2 regions of the Autumnicola patrickiae genome follow, and region 1 is predicted to be linked to the other one. Evidence: riboswitches for the same ligand, from Rfam matches in the RefSeq annotation. Region 1 holds a riboswitch; the other holds the start of a gene.
The links. A riboswitch is a leader RNA that binds a small molecule or an ion and turns the genes downstream of it on or off. The one in region 1 is predicted to bind thiamine pyrophosphate.
Positions count from the first base shown of each region.

Region 2: another riboswitch for thiamine pyrophosphate. It lies ahead of thiS (sulfur carrier protein ThiS); the one in region 1 lies ahead of RM549_RS14375 (class I SAM-dependent methyltransferase).

Region 1 covers NZ_JAVRHM010000017.1:82,151-90,018, forward strand. The annotation lists gene RM549_RS14350 (efflux RND transporter periplasmic adaptor subunit) at 1-1,073, shown strand, start outside; gene RM549_RS14355 (cation diffusion facilitator family transporter) at 1,095-1,724, shown strand; gene RM549_RS14360 (Trm112 family protein) at 1,791-2,084, opposite strand; gene RM549_RS14365 (thiamine phosphate synthase) at 2,065-2,721, opposite strand; gene RM549_RS14370 (AIR synthase family protein) at 2,718-3,773, opposite strand; gene RM549_RS14375 (class I SAM-dependent methyltransferase) at 3,773-4,495, opposite strand; TPP riboswitch at 4,565-4,654, opposite strand; gene RM549_RS14380 (type 1 glutamine amidotransferase) at 4,769-5,488, opposite strand; gene RM549_RS14385 (aldo/keto reductase) at 5,585-6,703, shown strand; gene RM549_RS14390 (hypothetical protein) at 6,752-7,294, opposite strand; gene RM549_RS14395 (glycoside hydrolase family 43 protein) at 7,554-7,868, shown strand, end outside.
Region 2 covers NZ_JAVRHM010000011.1:69,102-76,969, reverse strand. The annotation lists gene RM549_RS10820 (hydroxymethylpyrimidine/phosphomethylpyrimidine kinase) at 1-353, opposite strand, end outside; gene RM549_RS10815 (thiamine phosphate synthase) at 340-936, opposite strand; gene thiC (phosphomethylpyrimidine synthase ThiC) at 948-2,804, opposite strand; gene thiS (sulfur carrier protein ThiS) at 2,862-3,065, opposite strand; TPP riboswitch at 3,163-3,262, opposite strand; gene RM549_RS10800 (exonuclease domain-containing protein) at 3,425-4,825, opposite strand; gene RM549_RS10795 (PhzF family phenazine biosynthesis protein) at 5,328-6,116, shown strand; gene RM549_RS10790 (mechanosensitive ion channel family protein) at 6,443-7,868, shown strand, end outside.

The DNA of each region.
Region 1 (7,868 bases):
GAGGGCACGCCGAGATGGAGGAGGCGATGCTTTCCCAGCAACAGTTCGATGCTTTGGGAATGAAGATAGATACACTGCAGGAGCGAAATATGGCTGGTTTTGTGGAAGCGAATGGGCAGCTGGAAGTGCCACCTCAAAATGAAGCTTCGGTTACCACTGTAGTTGGAGCAAATGTGATAGACATCGAAATTATTGAAGGAGACGAGGTGGAAAAAGGGCAAATATTGGCCTATATTTCTCATCCGGATATTATTCAGATTCAAACAGATTTTCTCAACGCATCAAATCAGCTAAAATTTCAGGAAAAGGAATTCAACAGGCAGAAAAAATTGTATGACGCCGGAGTAGGTTCCGGAGAAACTTTTCAGAGAGCAGAAGCTGAACTTCAGAATGCCAGAGGCAGAGTACAGGGATTAAAATCACAGTTACAGCTACTGAACTTAAGTTCCGAAAATATCCAGGAAGGAAATATTAATCAGCGCATAGCTATTAAAAGTCCTATTAAAGGTGCCGTGCAGGAGATAAATGTAAAAACGGGCCAATTTGTAGAAGCACAAACCACGATGTTCGAAATAGTTAATACAGAAGATGTTCATGCCGATCTTATGGTTTTTGAAAGGGATATTTCTAAGATAAAAGTTGGACAGAAGGTTATCCTGACGGTGGAATCTTTGGGAGGAATGGAACTTAATGCGGAAATTATATCAATTAGTAAATCTTTTGACAGGGAAAGAAAAGCAGTTCATGTACACGCTGAAATCAACAACAGACCAGAAAACCTTATTCCCGGCATGTATGTTCGTGGAAGAATTTTAGTAGAAGAATCTTCCACCACCGCACTTCCTGAAGATGCTATTGGCCGGGATGGTGAAAATCAGTTTGCTTTTAGGGCCGAAAGGGAAGGGGATGCCTGGAGTTTCCAGCCGGTGAAGATCACTACCGGGACAAGTAGCGGAGGCTGGGTTGCTGTTAACTTTTTATCGGAAGTGGAGCCGGGTACCATGTTCGCATATAATAATGCCTATTATTTACTGGCTGAAATGCAAAAAGGTGAAGGTGGCCATAGTCACTAAGAAATCAGCGTATCCTGAAGAATGAAAGATCAACAAAGGGAAAAGAATCTTAAAAAGGGAAGAAACGTCCAGACCTTCAATATTATTTATGATAGTATCGAGGTTGGAGTTTCTTTGGTGGCAGGCTTTTCTTCAGGAAGTTCGGCCTTAATTGGGTGGGGATTGGACAGTGTTGTGGAAGTTATTTCCGGCAGCACTCTCTGGTGGCGGCTCAATGGTGAACTTAAGGATATAAGTGAGGAAAAGGTGAAGAAGAGGGAAAGAATAACTCTTTTTGTAATTGCTCTTTCTTTTCTTTTGATCAGTATTTTCATTACATACGATTCTGTTTTAAAATTAATCAATAAAGAAACTCCTGACTGGAGTACTTTGGGGTTAACTATTTTGCTGGTTTCCCTTGTCGTAAACCCCTTCCTGATCTGGTACAAATACAAATACGGCAAGAGGCTTAACAGCAAGGAATTGATTGCAGACTCCAAAGATACTTTTGTTTGCCTGTACCAAACAATTGCCGTTTTGGGAGGGATCCTGGCAGTGCATTTTCTTGATTGGTGGTGGGCAGATCCCGCCGCTGCTCTTTTGATCGTACCTTATGCCTTAAAAGAAGGTTGGGAAGCTTATAACAATGGAAAAAAAGTAAAAGCGCAATAAATTGTAGTCCAAGGCCTGGTGCTTAATTTGGCAATTTTCGATCTACAGATTTAATTTTTATAGAGTTTACTCTATTTCCTTTGTTTCTTCATCATTTGGCAGAAGTCGGAAATTTTCGATTTTTTTCCCTTTTAAATGGGACTGGTATTTTTCAAGAAGGGGTTGTTCCAATTTGAATTCCCTGTATTCGTCAGGATTCATTATTGGAATTCCTTTTACCATAGGATAAATCCTGTTGCAGCTTTTGCAAGTTAGGAAGCCTTCAAGAATATTTTCTTCAACATCCTTGGTAATTATGGTTAGCTTTAAATCCTTTTTATCAAAAGGACAGCATAATTTATTAATTGTCGCTATTTTCATTTTTTATACGCTTTAATTCTGATAAATATTCTCTGGTTGCCTGTTTAGGATTTTCGGAACTCATAATTCCCGAAACCACTGCAACACCTTCAAACTCTAAACTCTCTAATTCTTTAATATTTTGATACTGAATTCCTCCCGCAAGAAAGATGGGCATAGAGGTGATTTCTCTCGCTTTTTTTATTGTCTCAAAAGAAACTAATTCACAGCTATTACTGGTCTGAGACGGAAATATGGAACAGAAGGAAATATAATCCAGATTATTCTCGTGAGCCCATTTAATTACAGAAAGATCATTATTACAAGTCACTCCAAACATACAATCTGCCTTCAATTCATCTTTTATTTCGCTGAAATTTTCAGGAATTACATCAAAATGTATCCCATCTGCACGGGTGGACTTTTTCAGGTGCCAGTTGTTATTCAAAAAAACCGGTACATTTCTGGAATGGCATAAATCGCAGATCTCGTTTTCCAGTTCTACCTTATTTACGGATGGAGGGAAATTATCCCAGATCTGGACTACTGCTATTTCTTCTTCGAGGACTTCATTTAATTTCTTGAACAATTCATTCCTGTTCATGGAAGGATCCAGAACAAGATAAAGTCCGCCTCTTATTTTGGTAATTTTCGTCATTTCCAGCCTGCGTTAAATGCTTCAAAAAATGCTTTCCAATATGGATCTTCAGAAGGATAGGGAAGTTCTTCATTCACTCCATTTTTCATTATTTTTACACCTTCTTCCTTTTCAGTAATTTCCCCAACCACTGTGCAGGCGATTTTTTGATTTTGCAACCTTGCCATAACATCATGTTCACTTCCTTTTTTACAGGTAATTATCATAGAACCCGCACCAATACTAAAACGGGGATCTATAAAAAATAAATCACAGATCTGCTTTTGTACATGGCCTATTGGCAATAATTCATCATAAACCTGTGCTCCACTACCAGAGGCCTTAGTTAATTCATAAATTGCTCCTAAAACTCCACCCTCGGTCACATCGTGCATGGCTGTAACATCAGTATGCCGAATTTCTGTACCTGCCGCCGCCAAAGCATCTTTTAAAGATGATGTTTGATAAAAATTTCCGCAGGCTTCCTCATACACTTCTTTTCCAAGCTTCTTTTTAATAATTTCAGGAAAGCTCATAGCGAGAATAGAAGTAGAGGATAAAGCACATTTTTTGGTTACCAGGATCACATCTGTTGGTTTGGCATTACTCGAAACTAAAATATCCTTTTTTGGAGCTACAGTAGAAAAAGTACCTCCGCCCGATATTGTGGAATTTTGACCTTCGACAAAACCAGTATGTCCGCCAGTAATTGCTACACCTATGTCTTTACAATATTTATGGATATACTGCCAATAGGTTTTAAAGTCTTCCCTAGAAAAAGTTGCCGGCAGGTTCAGCACCATCTGGCCATACATGGGTGAAAATCCTGTAGTGGCCATATCGTTAGCCATTAGGTGTACAGATAACCAGGCAGATTCTTGCAAACCAAGTGAAGGAATTAGGGAGAGCGGATCGCTGGTGGATGCAAGAGCGAGTCCGTTGGGAAGATCTACAACAGATACATCCACCCCAAAAGCCGGACCAATACTCACTTCCTGTCTTGAACGTCCACAGTTATTAAAAATAATTTCTTCAAAAGTTTCATTTTGAATTTTTCCCAGTTCCTTACTCATTATTCCACATCTTTAAATTGCACATATAAGCCAAAGAAATCTCCATAAGGAATTCCCCACTGTTGTACAGGAAACCATTTTGGGAGGCCTGTACATGACCATTCTATAGTATATTCCCTACCTTTTAGTGCTTCATTAATAATAGCAGTTAGTTTTGCTGGTGTATAGAAAGTTGCAGTAAGGTAAAAAGGATTTTTTCCAAAAATTTCCTGAATCCTTCTCCGGACCACCTTAGGAGAATTTCTGTTCATCATCCCCATGGCTATTCCATATTTTCCGACTCTTGCTGCTTCACGAATTACTTTTACGGGATCTTTATAATATTCAAAGGTTGTAATAAAAGCCAGCGAGTCGAAAGTATTGTCTTTAAAAGGCATATGATGAGAATCTGCCATCACCAAATCTCCGTCGAAAAGGTTTACTGCCTGGGAAAGCATTAGTGGAGAAATATCGCCTCCTGTGGCTTCAATACCTATTTCTTTCCACCATCTGGTGAAGCGGGTAGTTCCACATCCAAATTCCAGTAAAGTTTTTACGCGGGTGTCCTGGGAAACAAGTTGTTCCATTACCTTTTTTTGCCAGACTTCGGCACGTTTATATCTTCCTTCATACCATTGCTCATAAGTATCAGTATGCTCCCGGTTAAAAAACCATTCCGGTCTTTCCTGCCAGTTCTGATGTGATTTGGGAAGCAGTTGAAAGTTGCTTTTCTCTATTTCCATTTTAGTTTATTTAAATAAAAAACTCCATTCTATGACTGGATTACCAGATAGAATGGAGTTTAAAATGGAAATATTTTAAAGCTGCATCCCTACGTTGGCATTATCCATATCAGGTAGCGGGTATTATCTCAGCCTTATGAGGCACCCCGTGCATTTAATGCAAAGTTAAGATTAATCTATTGGAATGTCTTTTTATTTAAGTAGTTTTTTAAAAGATGTGACGGGATCAAGGTAATAGTTAATGGCTATTCATAGAGTGCGGATCAAGTAAAATTATACACCTTCATCGGAAGCAAGACTATTAAGTATATGGAACATCATAGTATTATTGGATTTTATGGATTCTTTCTGTGTCAGTATCTCACTTTCAGATTGAATAAACTTTCCGGCTGTTAATTCTTCTTTCCCGTTTCGAAGCATTTCCCGAAGACTTTCTTCTGTGACTTCAAAATGAAATTGCAGGCCAAGAACATTTCTGTTATACAAAAAAGCCTGATTATTACATGCTTCAGAAAAAGCAAGGTTTTTAGCTCCTTCCGGAAGTTCAAAAGTATCTCCGTGCCAATGGAAGACCTTCATTTTTTCGTTCATTCCACTAAAAACAGGTTCTTTTTTTCCTTCTTCTGTTAGTGAAATGTTGAACCAGCCTATTTCCTTCTCAGGATTTTTATACACTCTGGCACCAAGAACATCAGCGATTAACTGAGATCCCAGGCAGATTCCCAACACAGTTTTGTTTTGCCGTATAGCTTCTTTAATTGCTGCCTTTTCTGCTTTGAGCCAGGAATAGTTTTCGTCATCAAAAATACTCATTGGTCCGCCCATGATGATTAGCCAGTCGTAATCTTCAGGAGCTGGTAAGTTTTCATCTTCAAAGAACCTGGTGTAATTTATACGGTGACCATTTTGAATACACCAATCTTTGATACACCCTAAATCTTCAAAATCTGCATGCTGAAAGCAATGGATTTTCAGGAATTTTTTATCTGTCATGCCCATATTTTTTTCCGGTAGAGCGTTTTTTCTGAAAGCTAATTTGTAAATTAAATGATATTTGCTTCTATAAAGCTAATTAAAAGACTCAATATTATGACCACGAGAAGAGATTTCATATACAAAACAATACTTACTTCGGCTGCGACTGTCGCTGCACCTGCCACAGTTTTTGCTTCCGGATCAGGAGTTACTTCTCCGCTAAAAAAAAATGTTTTACGCGAAAAATTTAAGCCAAAGATGAACTTCGGAATGGGTGGAGTAGGGGCCGGTAATGGTTTTCATGTAAATTCTGATGAAGAGATAAGGGAGACGATGGAGGCTGCCTGGAATAACGGCGTAAGACATTTTGATACATCTCCCTGGTATGGTTTAGGAATTAGCGAAAGACGAATGGGAAGTTTTCTTTTCAACAAAAACAGAGAAGATTATCTTTTGTCCAGCAAAATTGGACGTATTCTAAAACCTGCTCCAGATTTTGACAAGAATCCAGGGATATGGAAAGGAAAGCTCAATTTTGATTACGAATACGATTATTCGGCTGAAGGGGTGCGCAAATCTGTTGAAGATAGTCTGCACCGTATGGGAATTTCTTCGCTGGACATCGTTTATATACATGATCTTTCTCCAGATAATGGCCACATGAAGGAAGACTGGGTAAAATATTTTGAAGTAGCCCAAAAAGGAGCAATGCCAGAACTTACCAGGATGAGAGAAGAAGGTCTTATTAAAGGCTGGGGTCTTGGCGTAAACACTATAGAACCCATTCTTAAAGCTATTGAAGTCTCCGACCCCGACATTTTTCTCTCAGCTACCCAATATTCTCTAATGGAACATGAAGATGCTTTAAACAGACTTTTTCCTGTTTGTGAAAAAGAAAATATTTCTCTGGTCATAGGAGCACCCTTAAATGCAGGTTTTCTTGCCGGCAAAGATCGGTACAATTACAGTGAAGGAATACCTGATGGTTTTCTGGAGAAGAGGGAGAAAATGAATAATATCGCACAAAATCATAACGTGGATTTACGAAGTGCAGCTTTACAATTTTCAGCTGCACCTGAGGTTGTTGCTTCTGTAATTCCCGGAGCAAGTAAACCTCATCAATCTTCTGCCAACGCAAAGTCTATGAGCGAAACCATTCCGGCTGATTTCTGGAAGGAATTAAAATCAGAAAATTTAATCGAACAAAATGCCCCGGAGCCGCAAGCATCTTAATTGAATGGTTTTTAAACCGAATGAAATATACTGAAAAATAGATTCTTATTAATTATAGTATATGATTCTTTCTTCAAAGGATGTCCATTGGTTAAAAACGGGATAGGGTTTGGGTAAATCTTTGTCTTCAGCAATACGGAATTGAATTTTATCTTTATCGAAAGGGTTCCTGATAAAAATGCTCAATGTTTTTAATTCTAGGCAATCGGAGCACTCTTCAAGAAGGATATTCCTTGCGGAAAGATTAATGAACTCCAATTTGTAAACATTGGATTCCGTGTCTTTTGAAACTTTATATTCCCTTCCGGTTATTTCCCATTCATGCGATGCATTTTCCGGTTCTTCGGCATACTGCGCCCATAATCGAATACCTGATTCACTTTCTTCAGAAAAGTAAATATGGACCCGCCCACGAGGGAAAGCATTCTCAGGAACTGATTTTGTAAAAGTTCTGTTCCTGAAATTTTCCCTGAAATGGTTAGCTTCTTCAGTGGTAACTGGTTCAAAATCTGGTTGTGAATCCTCTTCCTTATCACAGGATAAAGTACTAAAGAGAATTAACAGTATAATAAAAGCTTTACAATTCGACATATAATGATTTTCGTTTTAGATGCATTAACAATAAAATGGTTGCGTTCCCTATATATAAATTTCAATGATTTATTATAAAAATCGTAGAAATATAACCAATAAGGATTTTTCATTTTCCATAAGTTTTTTTCGAAATTATATGAAAAATCCACTACAATGTTATATTTGTATTAAAGTGTATCTTTCACATTTATTCTAATTTCTAGAATTTGGCAGGACAATTGAATTAAAATCAGTAGAACTAAACAAAACAAACTTTATGAAACTACTTAAACTATCTTTTGCTTTAATTTTCATTTTCTGTGGATTTACAGCGAATGCACAAGAACATCAATATGACAATCCCTTGGCCCTGCAAAGGGCAGATCCTTTTGTTACCAAAGCTGAAGATGGTACGTATTACTTCATTGCTACAGTACCTGAATATGACCGTATCGAAATACGCCGTTCTGAAACTATAAATGGTATTAAAGAAGCAGACCCGGTGGTGGTATGGCGTAAACACGAGGAGGGGCCTATGAGTGAACATATTTGGGCTCCTGAATTACATAGAATTGATGGAAAATGGTATATC
Region 2 (7,868 bases), on a different contig from region 1:
AATCCGTTACTGGATTTTAAAACCGGGTCCCAAATAACTCTGATGCTTTTATTTTTAAATAGCAGTTTGTCAATGATTTTATTTAAAACCTGAAAATTCTTTACGATTCCGATTTTTACCACCTCCAAAGGAAAACGCTCCAATAAAAGTTCCAGTTGCTGAGTAATAATTTCTTCAGAAGTCCAGTGGCAGGCTTCGAATTTTATATCATTCTGAATCGTATTTGCCGTGTTTACCGCCAGCCCATAACATCCCAGATTTTCAAAAGTTTTAATATCAGCCAGCAATCCCGCGCCTCCTGAAGGGTCGAATCCGGCAATGCTTAAAACAAATGGTCTGTTATTGGTAAACATTTCTGTACTTATTATAAATTTCAGTAAAAGCCTGATCTTTGTTTTCAGACAGCCATATAGCTCCCAATACTGCTACTCCCGCATATCCCAGTTCTTTTGCTCTCGAAATCTTATCTGCTTCAATTCCGCCTAAAGCGATGACTTTTCCGGAAATATTCTCCACATTAAAAGCCTGTCCTTCATATCCTTCTTTTGAAACAGAAGTAAACACCGGACTCAAAAAAACATAGTCAAAGTTGGAAGCTCCAGATTTTACTTCTTCGGGATCATGAAAGGATGAACTGACTGTAAAACCTCGTGATTGAATACTCTCGACATACTGAGATAAATCCTCTTCTTTGCTTCTGAAATTTTCCTTTAAATGAATTCCTTTAACCGGTAAAATTTCAGCTAAATGATGATGTTGATGAAGTACCATCTTCTGAAGGTATTTTTCTTCAAAATCTGATAACCATAGCTTCAGTTCTTCTTCGGCCATTCCGGGTTTGCGAACGTGCAAAAGGGGCAGCTCATTCTCAAAAAAACGAATGAGCTGTTCCTTTTCCGCAGTTTGATTTTCTTCCGAAGTAAAAAGAATGAACATCTGAATTTGCTTTACAGGTAAACTTCGCTTCCTTTCTCCTTAAATTCTTCCGATTTTTTCCTCATTCCTTCCTCGATGGCTTCCTGCGTATCCATTCCGTTTTCTTCTGCGAATTTCCGAACGTCCTGCGTAATTTTCATAGAGCAGAAATTAGGTCCGCACATAGAACAAAAATGGGCTACTTTGGCATTTTCAGAAGGTAAAGTCTCGTCGTGATAAGATCTTGCGGTATCAGGATCAAGCGCCAAATTAAACTGATCTTCCCATCTGAATTCGAATCGGGCTTTGCTTAAAGCATCATCCCTGTGCTGTGCGCCGGGATGGCCTTTCGCCAAATCTGCAGCATGGGCAGCGATTTTATAAGTGATCACTCCTTCTTTTACATCGTCTCTATTTGGAAGCCCTAAATGCTCTTTTGGCGTCACATAACATAGCATCGCACATCCAAACCAACCGATCATTGCGGCACCAATCCCACTGGTAATGTGGTCGTAACCGGGCGCGATATCTGTGGTCAATGGTCCTAAAGTGTAAAAAGGAGCTTCTCCACATACCTCAAGTTGCTTGTCCATGTTTTCCTTGATCATGTGCATTGGGATATGGCCGGGGCCTTCAATAATGCACTGCACATCATGTTTCCAGGCGATCTTGGTAAGTTCTCCCAGAGTTTCAAGTTCAGCGAATTGTGCATAATCATTAGCATCGGCTATACTTCCGGGACGTAGGCCATCTCCAAGGGAGAAAGAAACGTCATAGGCTTTCATGATCTCGCAGATTTCCTCAAAATGTGTGTACAGGAAGCTTTCTTGATGATGCGCCAAACACCATTTTGCCATAATTGAACCGCCACGGGACACCAGCCCTGTTACCCTTTTTGCGGTGTGTGGAACATACGCTAAACGGACTCCGGCGTGAATGGTGAAATAATCCACTCCCTGCTCTGCCTGCTCTATAAGCGTATCGCGGAAAATTTCCCAGGTAAGATCTTCGGCTTTCCCGTTAACTTTTTCCAGCGCCTGGTAAATAGGCACGGTCCCTATGGGCACCGGAGAATTTCTAAGGATCCATTCCCGGGTTTCGTGGATGTTTTTTCCGGTAGAAAGATCCATTATCGTATCTGCTCCCCAGCGGCATGCCCAAACGGCTTTTTCCACTTCTTCTTCAATCGAAGAGGTAACCGCGGAATTACCGATGTTAGCATTTATCTTCACGAGAAAGTTCCGCCCAATGATCATAGGTTCATTTTCCGGATGGTTAATGTTGGAAGGAATAATGGCTCTTCCGCGGGCAACTTCATCCCGCACAAATTCCGGAGTAATTATTTTCGGAATACTGGCACCAAAATTTTGCCCTGGATGTTGTTCGGAGATTTGTTTGATCTCTTCCAGTTTCTGATTTTCCCGGATGGCAATGTATTCCATTTCAGGAGTGATAATTCCTTTCCGGGCGTAGTGCATTTGGGTGACGTTATGTCCCGGCTTTGATTTAAGAGGCTTTCGGTTTGTTTTAAACCGAAGTTCATCCAGTTTCTCATTTTCCTCCCTTTCGCGCCCGTAAGCTGAAGAAAGCCCGGAGAGTTGCTCTACATCTTCGCGGGCGGCAATCCAGCTGTTACGGATAGGCATCAGCCCTTTTCGAACATCGATGTCTACCGTTGGATCTGTATAGGGACCACTGGTGTCATAGACCAAGACCGGATCGTTTTTCTCTACTTTTCCGTTGAATTTATCCACTGTGTCGTCGAGGGATATCTTTCGCATCGGCACTTTTATGTCCGGGTGAATTTTTCCGCTTACATAGATTTTTTCGGAGTTGGGAAAAGGTGCGCGGCTAATGGTTTGCTGCTTTGGAGTCTGGTCCTTTTTCATAATTACTTCTGTTTAGTGGTATGTTGTTTTGCTTCCGGAAATGCTCCCGAAGCACATTTATCCTCCCTGGGTAGCCCTTATAATGAGTACATTTTCACCTTCGGCTAATTCACGTTTGGTCCAGTCGCTTTTAGAAATAATCTGATTGTTGATAGCCACAGCAATCCCTTTTTCAGAAATAGCTAGTTGCGTCAGGAGATCCTGAAGATTGGATGGTGAATTAAAAGTGTGGGCAGTGTTGTTTACGTTTACAGTTATCATTTTTTGATATTTAATAGCTGTAAACTGCAGGGGGATTCCCTAAAGAAAAAGTAAATACAAACCATAATTCCTCCAAAAACGGAATTATAATAGAAAATATGTAAATAACACTTTTCCCTTCGCGGGTATTAACCGGATCAGGTTCAAAGGGTTTTATCTCAGCCGATTGCTACCAATCAGCACCCCTAAAGTTTACGTTTTCAAATGTAACGGAAATTTTTATTGATAATCAAATGTCTTTCAATTTCTTTTTTGAAATCTTTTCAAAAATCACCTTTTTAAAGGAAGAAAAAAGACCGGACTGGCAGGAATAAAGCGCCCGGCAGGGCAGAAAATCTGTATTTGTAAATCTCGGACTCCTACCCTGCCAAAAGCAGGTTGTCAAAACGAATTACATTCTCTGTTCCTTTTTTCCGTAGATAACTGCTTATAATCTGGTGGGTATGGAAAGTTGATTCCTGTAGTTTGAGAAAAGGCTCGTAATCTTCAAAGTTTTCTATTTGCACATCAGCGTCCACAAATCCGTAGCCGTAATATCGGCCTTCTTTAACCAGAACAAAAGCCTGCTCATCTTTATGCCTTCCCTTCTCTTTGATCACATACGTCTCTCTTTCATTTTGAAGAGAAGTAATAGCAGCCTCAACTTTTGCATTGTAATTCTCAACAGATTCTGATCCCTCACAAATACCTTCACAATTCTTGATGCGATAGTGAGAACATTGGCTAACATTGGATTGTAGTGTGCAATATTTTGGACATAAATTAAAAGTCTCGCAAAGCTTTTCGAGCATTTCCTGAGCCAGGGCACGATTATAAAAAGTGGCTGCAGAATCCTGTATCTGCTTCGTTCTTCCTATCGCAAGTTGAATTATTCCACGCTGATTTCTATAACTGATAATCTGGTAAGTATAAGTTGGACGCTTTTGAGCGCGGTTAAACTTTGGATATTTCTTCCGGATATAATCAGATTCCAGGAGGAGTGCCAGCAGTTCGTTTCCGGTAGTTTCAAAATCTATATAAGAGGTCTCCTGCCCCAGTTGATATTCTTTGGTTTTCTTATCATAAAAATGTGACCAAACTCTTTTTTTGATATTTTTCGCTTTCCCGGCGTAGATAATCGCATGATTTTTATCCTTAAACAGGTAAATACCGGGAGTCTCCGGCAGCTCATCAATTTGCTCTGCAGAAATATGCGGCGGTAAAGTGGCGTGCTTGGAATGCGGGTGTAAAAAAGAAGATAACACCTCACCGTCTTCATCCAGATCGAGCAGTCTCTGAAACAAAATCACAGTAGCATCGGTATCGCCTTCAGCTCTGTGCCTGTTGGTAAGCGGAATATTAATCGAGCTGCACAATTTGCCCAAACTGTAGGAAAAAAGTCCGGGTATGAGTTTTCGGGATAAGCGAACGGTACAAAGTTTCTTCCTGGAGTAGTTTCTTCCGAGCGCTTTAAATTCGTTCCGAAGCACGTTGTAGTCGAAATTTACATTATGAGCCACAAAAACAGCATCTTTCGTGAAATCATCAATAATATCTGCTACTTCATGAAATTTTGGAGCATCCTCCAGCAGCCCGTTATCAATACCCGTCAGCGAGGTAACATAGCCGGGAATAAGCATTTCAGGATTTACAAGCGTAGTGTATTTATCCAAAATTTCAGATCCCTGCAACAGCACAATACAAATTTCGGTAAGGCGATTACCACTTATACCACCGCCGGTGGTCTCAACATCTATTACAGCAAATTTTTTATCTTTCATCAAGACAAATATACAAATTTTAGGAATATTTCCTACAATTGGAATATTTCCAATATTTTAAAGAAATATAACATCTACGAAATTGTCAATTTTGAAGGTGAAGCTGAAAAGTGTATGCTGAAATTTGCCAATTTTCGACCTCCTTTTTAGAATCCGTCTAAAAACTTCAGAAAAGCGGAAATATTTAGTTGCTAATTCATTCAGAAAGTAACATTTGTTCCTTTTTATCAGCTTTTCTGACCATTTCTGAAGAAAAAATGCTTCACAAAAGCTAAAAAAGATTGAGAATTGCCATTTTCAAGGCTTCAACTCCAGAATTCTCCGGAAGAAGAAACACTTCAGATGCTGCTTACCCTTCAGTTTTAAAGTCAGGATCAAATTTGCCAATTCTCGATACATTCTCTGTAATTGGCAGCTTTAGACCTCATATTTCACACTAATTCCGAAGTTACTCAGAGCCTATTTCCAAAATACATTTTATAACTTTACAGAAAAGCTAAAAATGCAATTACACCTTTATCAAATAGACGCTTTTACAGACGAACTTTTCTCCGGAAATCCCGCCTGTGTCGTTCCCTTATCTGAATGGCCATCTGACGATTTACTACTGAAAATAGCCAGGGAAAATGCAGTTGCAGAAACGGCTTTTTTTGTAGACAACGGACTAAAAATTCACCTGCGTTGGTTTACTCCTGAAGCTGAAATTGACCTTTGCGGCCACGCCACCCTTGCCACCGCACATGCCCTTAAGGAAATTCGTCACTACTCCAGAAATACTATTCTTTTCGAAACAAAAAGCGGAGAACTTGAAGTGGAAACCGGAAACTCTGAATATACCCTCAATTTCCCTTCCCGTAAACCATCCGCTACTCCTTTACCTTCGTTGTTGCAGGAATCGATTAACATCCAGCCACAGGAGGTATTGAAAGCCAGGGATTTTGTCCTAGTTTATCCTTCTGAAGAAGACATTAGAAATATCGAAATTGACCGGTTAAAATTTGATAAACTGGAGTTGGGCTTAGGCGGAGTAATTTTTACTGCACCGGGTAAAAAATGTGATTTTGTTTCGAGGTTTTTTACTCCGGGCGCTTCGGTTTTTGAAGATCCTGTAACAGGATCTGCGCATTGTTCCCTAATTCCCTATTGGAGCGAAAAACTCAATAAAATAGAAATGAATGCTAATCAAATTTCTAAACGTGGAGGTAAACTCTTCTGCAAAAACAATGGTGACCGGGTAGCTATTAGCGGTAATGCGCGAACTTACTCCATTGGGAAACTTTGGACGGAGTAACATTAATTAAAGTCAAATTCCTTTGAGCAAAGAATCCACTTCGGCTTCATCTTGTATCTTATTTTAATACCATAATGCCGATAATTGCCATTTAAAATGGTAACCTCATAGGGATATATCTAAATATTCAGAATATATGCTCTGGAGACTTGTGCAATAAGCTTTTTTTCTAAATAGTTGAGCATTTTATTCAGCAATTGATTTACCTGTTTTTTGAATTTTAACGATGTAAAAAGACATTAAAACTTATCTTAGCCGCCATGATTTTCAGTCCTAATTTCCATTACCAAAATTTTTTTCTGGTCTGTTTTATCACCAGTTTTTTAATGTTAAATCCTCTTGAAGGAAATGCTCAGCTTATTCCCGGAACCCAAACTGCAGAAGAGGAAGCCGCTGAGCCGGAATTGCCGGCAGACCCACTTGGCAGGCGCACTCCACGCGGAACCGTTAGTGGTTTTATAAGTGCAGTTTCTGAGCAGGATTATTCCAGGGCCAGTGAGTATCTTAATCTGGAGCAAATTCCCGGTGAGCAGGAAGAAGAACGGCTGGCACAAACCCTTCAGGGATTGCTGGATCGTCGTGGCAACATCCTCCCCTATTCCTGGATTAGTGATGAGATCGAAGGTAGCGAAGATGAGGGATTGCCGCCAGATGTAGACCAGGTAGGAACAGTAACAATTGGGGACGAAGAAATAAATTTATATGTAGAAGCCATTGAAGGACCTGAAGGTGGCCCCATCTGGTTATTTGCTTCTGAAACAATTAAGACCATTGCAGATGTTACTGTAGAAGATACATTACATCTGGAACGATATATGCCTGCTTTTTTACACGATAACCTTTGGGGAGGAATTCCCATTGGGCAATGGATTATAGCTATACTTCTGGCTATTCTGTCTTACCTGGTCGCATGGAGTATTGTTTTTACAATCCGGTTTATTATTCGTTTAAGCTGGAAAAAAGCAAGAACAGAACCTACCTCGCACATCATTAAAGCCTTTGCACTCCCTATTCGGCTTTATCTTGCAGTACTTCTTTTTGTATCCATTTCTCAGCAAATAGGAATATCAATTATCCTAAGACAGAAGTTTAGCGGGATAACACTTATTATTGGATTACTTGCTTTTTTAATCCTGCTGTGGAGCCTTACCGAACTTATAGGTTCATTTAGTAAGCGCCAGCTGAGTCATCGCGGTAGTGTTTCCGGCGTTTCGGTTGTACTATTCCTGCAGCGAACAGCAAAAGTTGCTATTGTAATCTTCGGGATAATTGCCGTTTTAGGATTTGTTGGAGTAGATGTCACCACAGGATTGGCTGCCCTGGGAATTGGTGGTATTGCGTTGGCACTGGGTGCGCAAAAAACCATCGAAAATTTTGTTGGAAGTGTCACGGTGATTGCAGATCAGCCGGTAAGGGTAGGTGATTTTTGTAAAGTAGGAGATACCGTTGGAACTGTAGAAAAAATAGGAATGCGCTCCACCCGCATACGCACATTGGCCAGAACAGTAGTGACCATACCTAACGGACAATTTTCTTCTGAAAATATCGAAAATTATGCGCATCGCGATCAATTCTGGTTTCAGACGGTTTTAAGTTTAAGATATGAAACCACTCCGGACCAGATTAGGTATCTTCTCGTAGAGTTACGCGCTGTGCTTTATGCGCATCCCCTGGTGTCTCCAGAACCGGCACGGGTTAGGTTTATAGAACTGGGAGCAGATTCTATAAACCTGGAGGTGTTCTCTTATATTA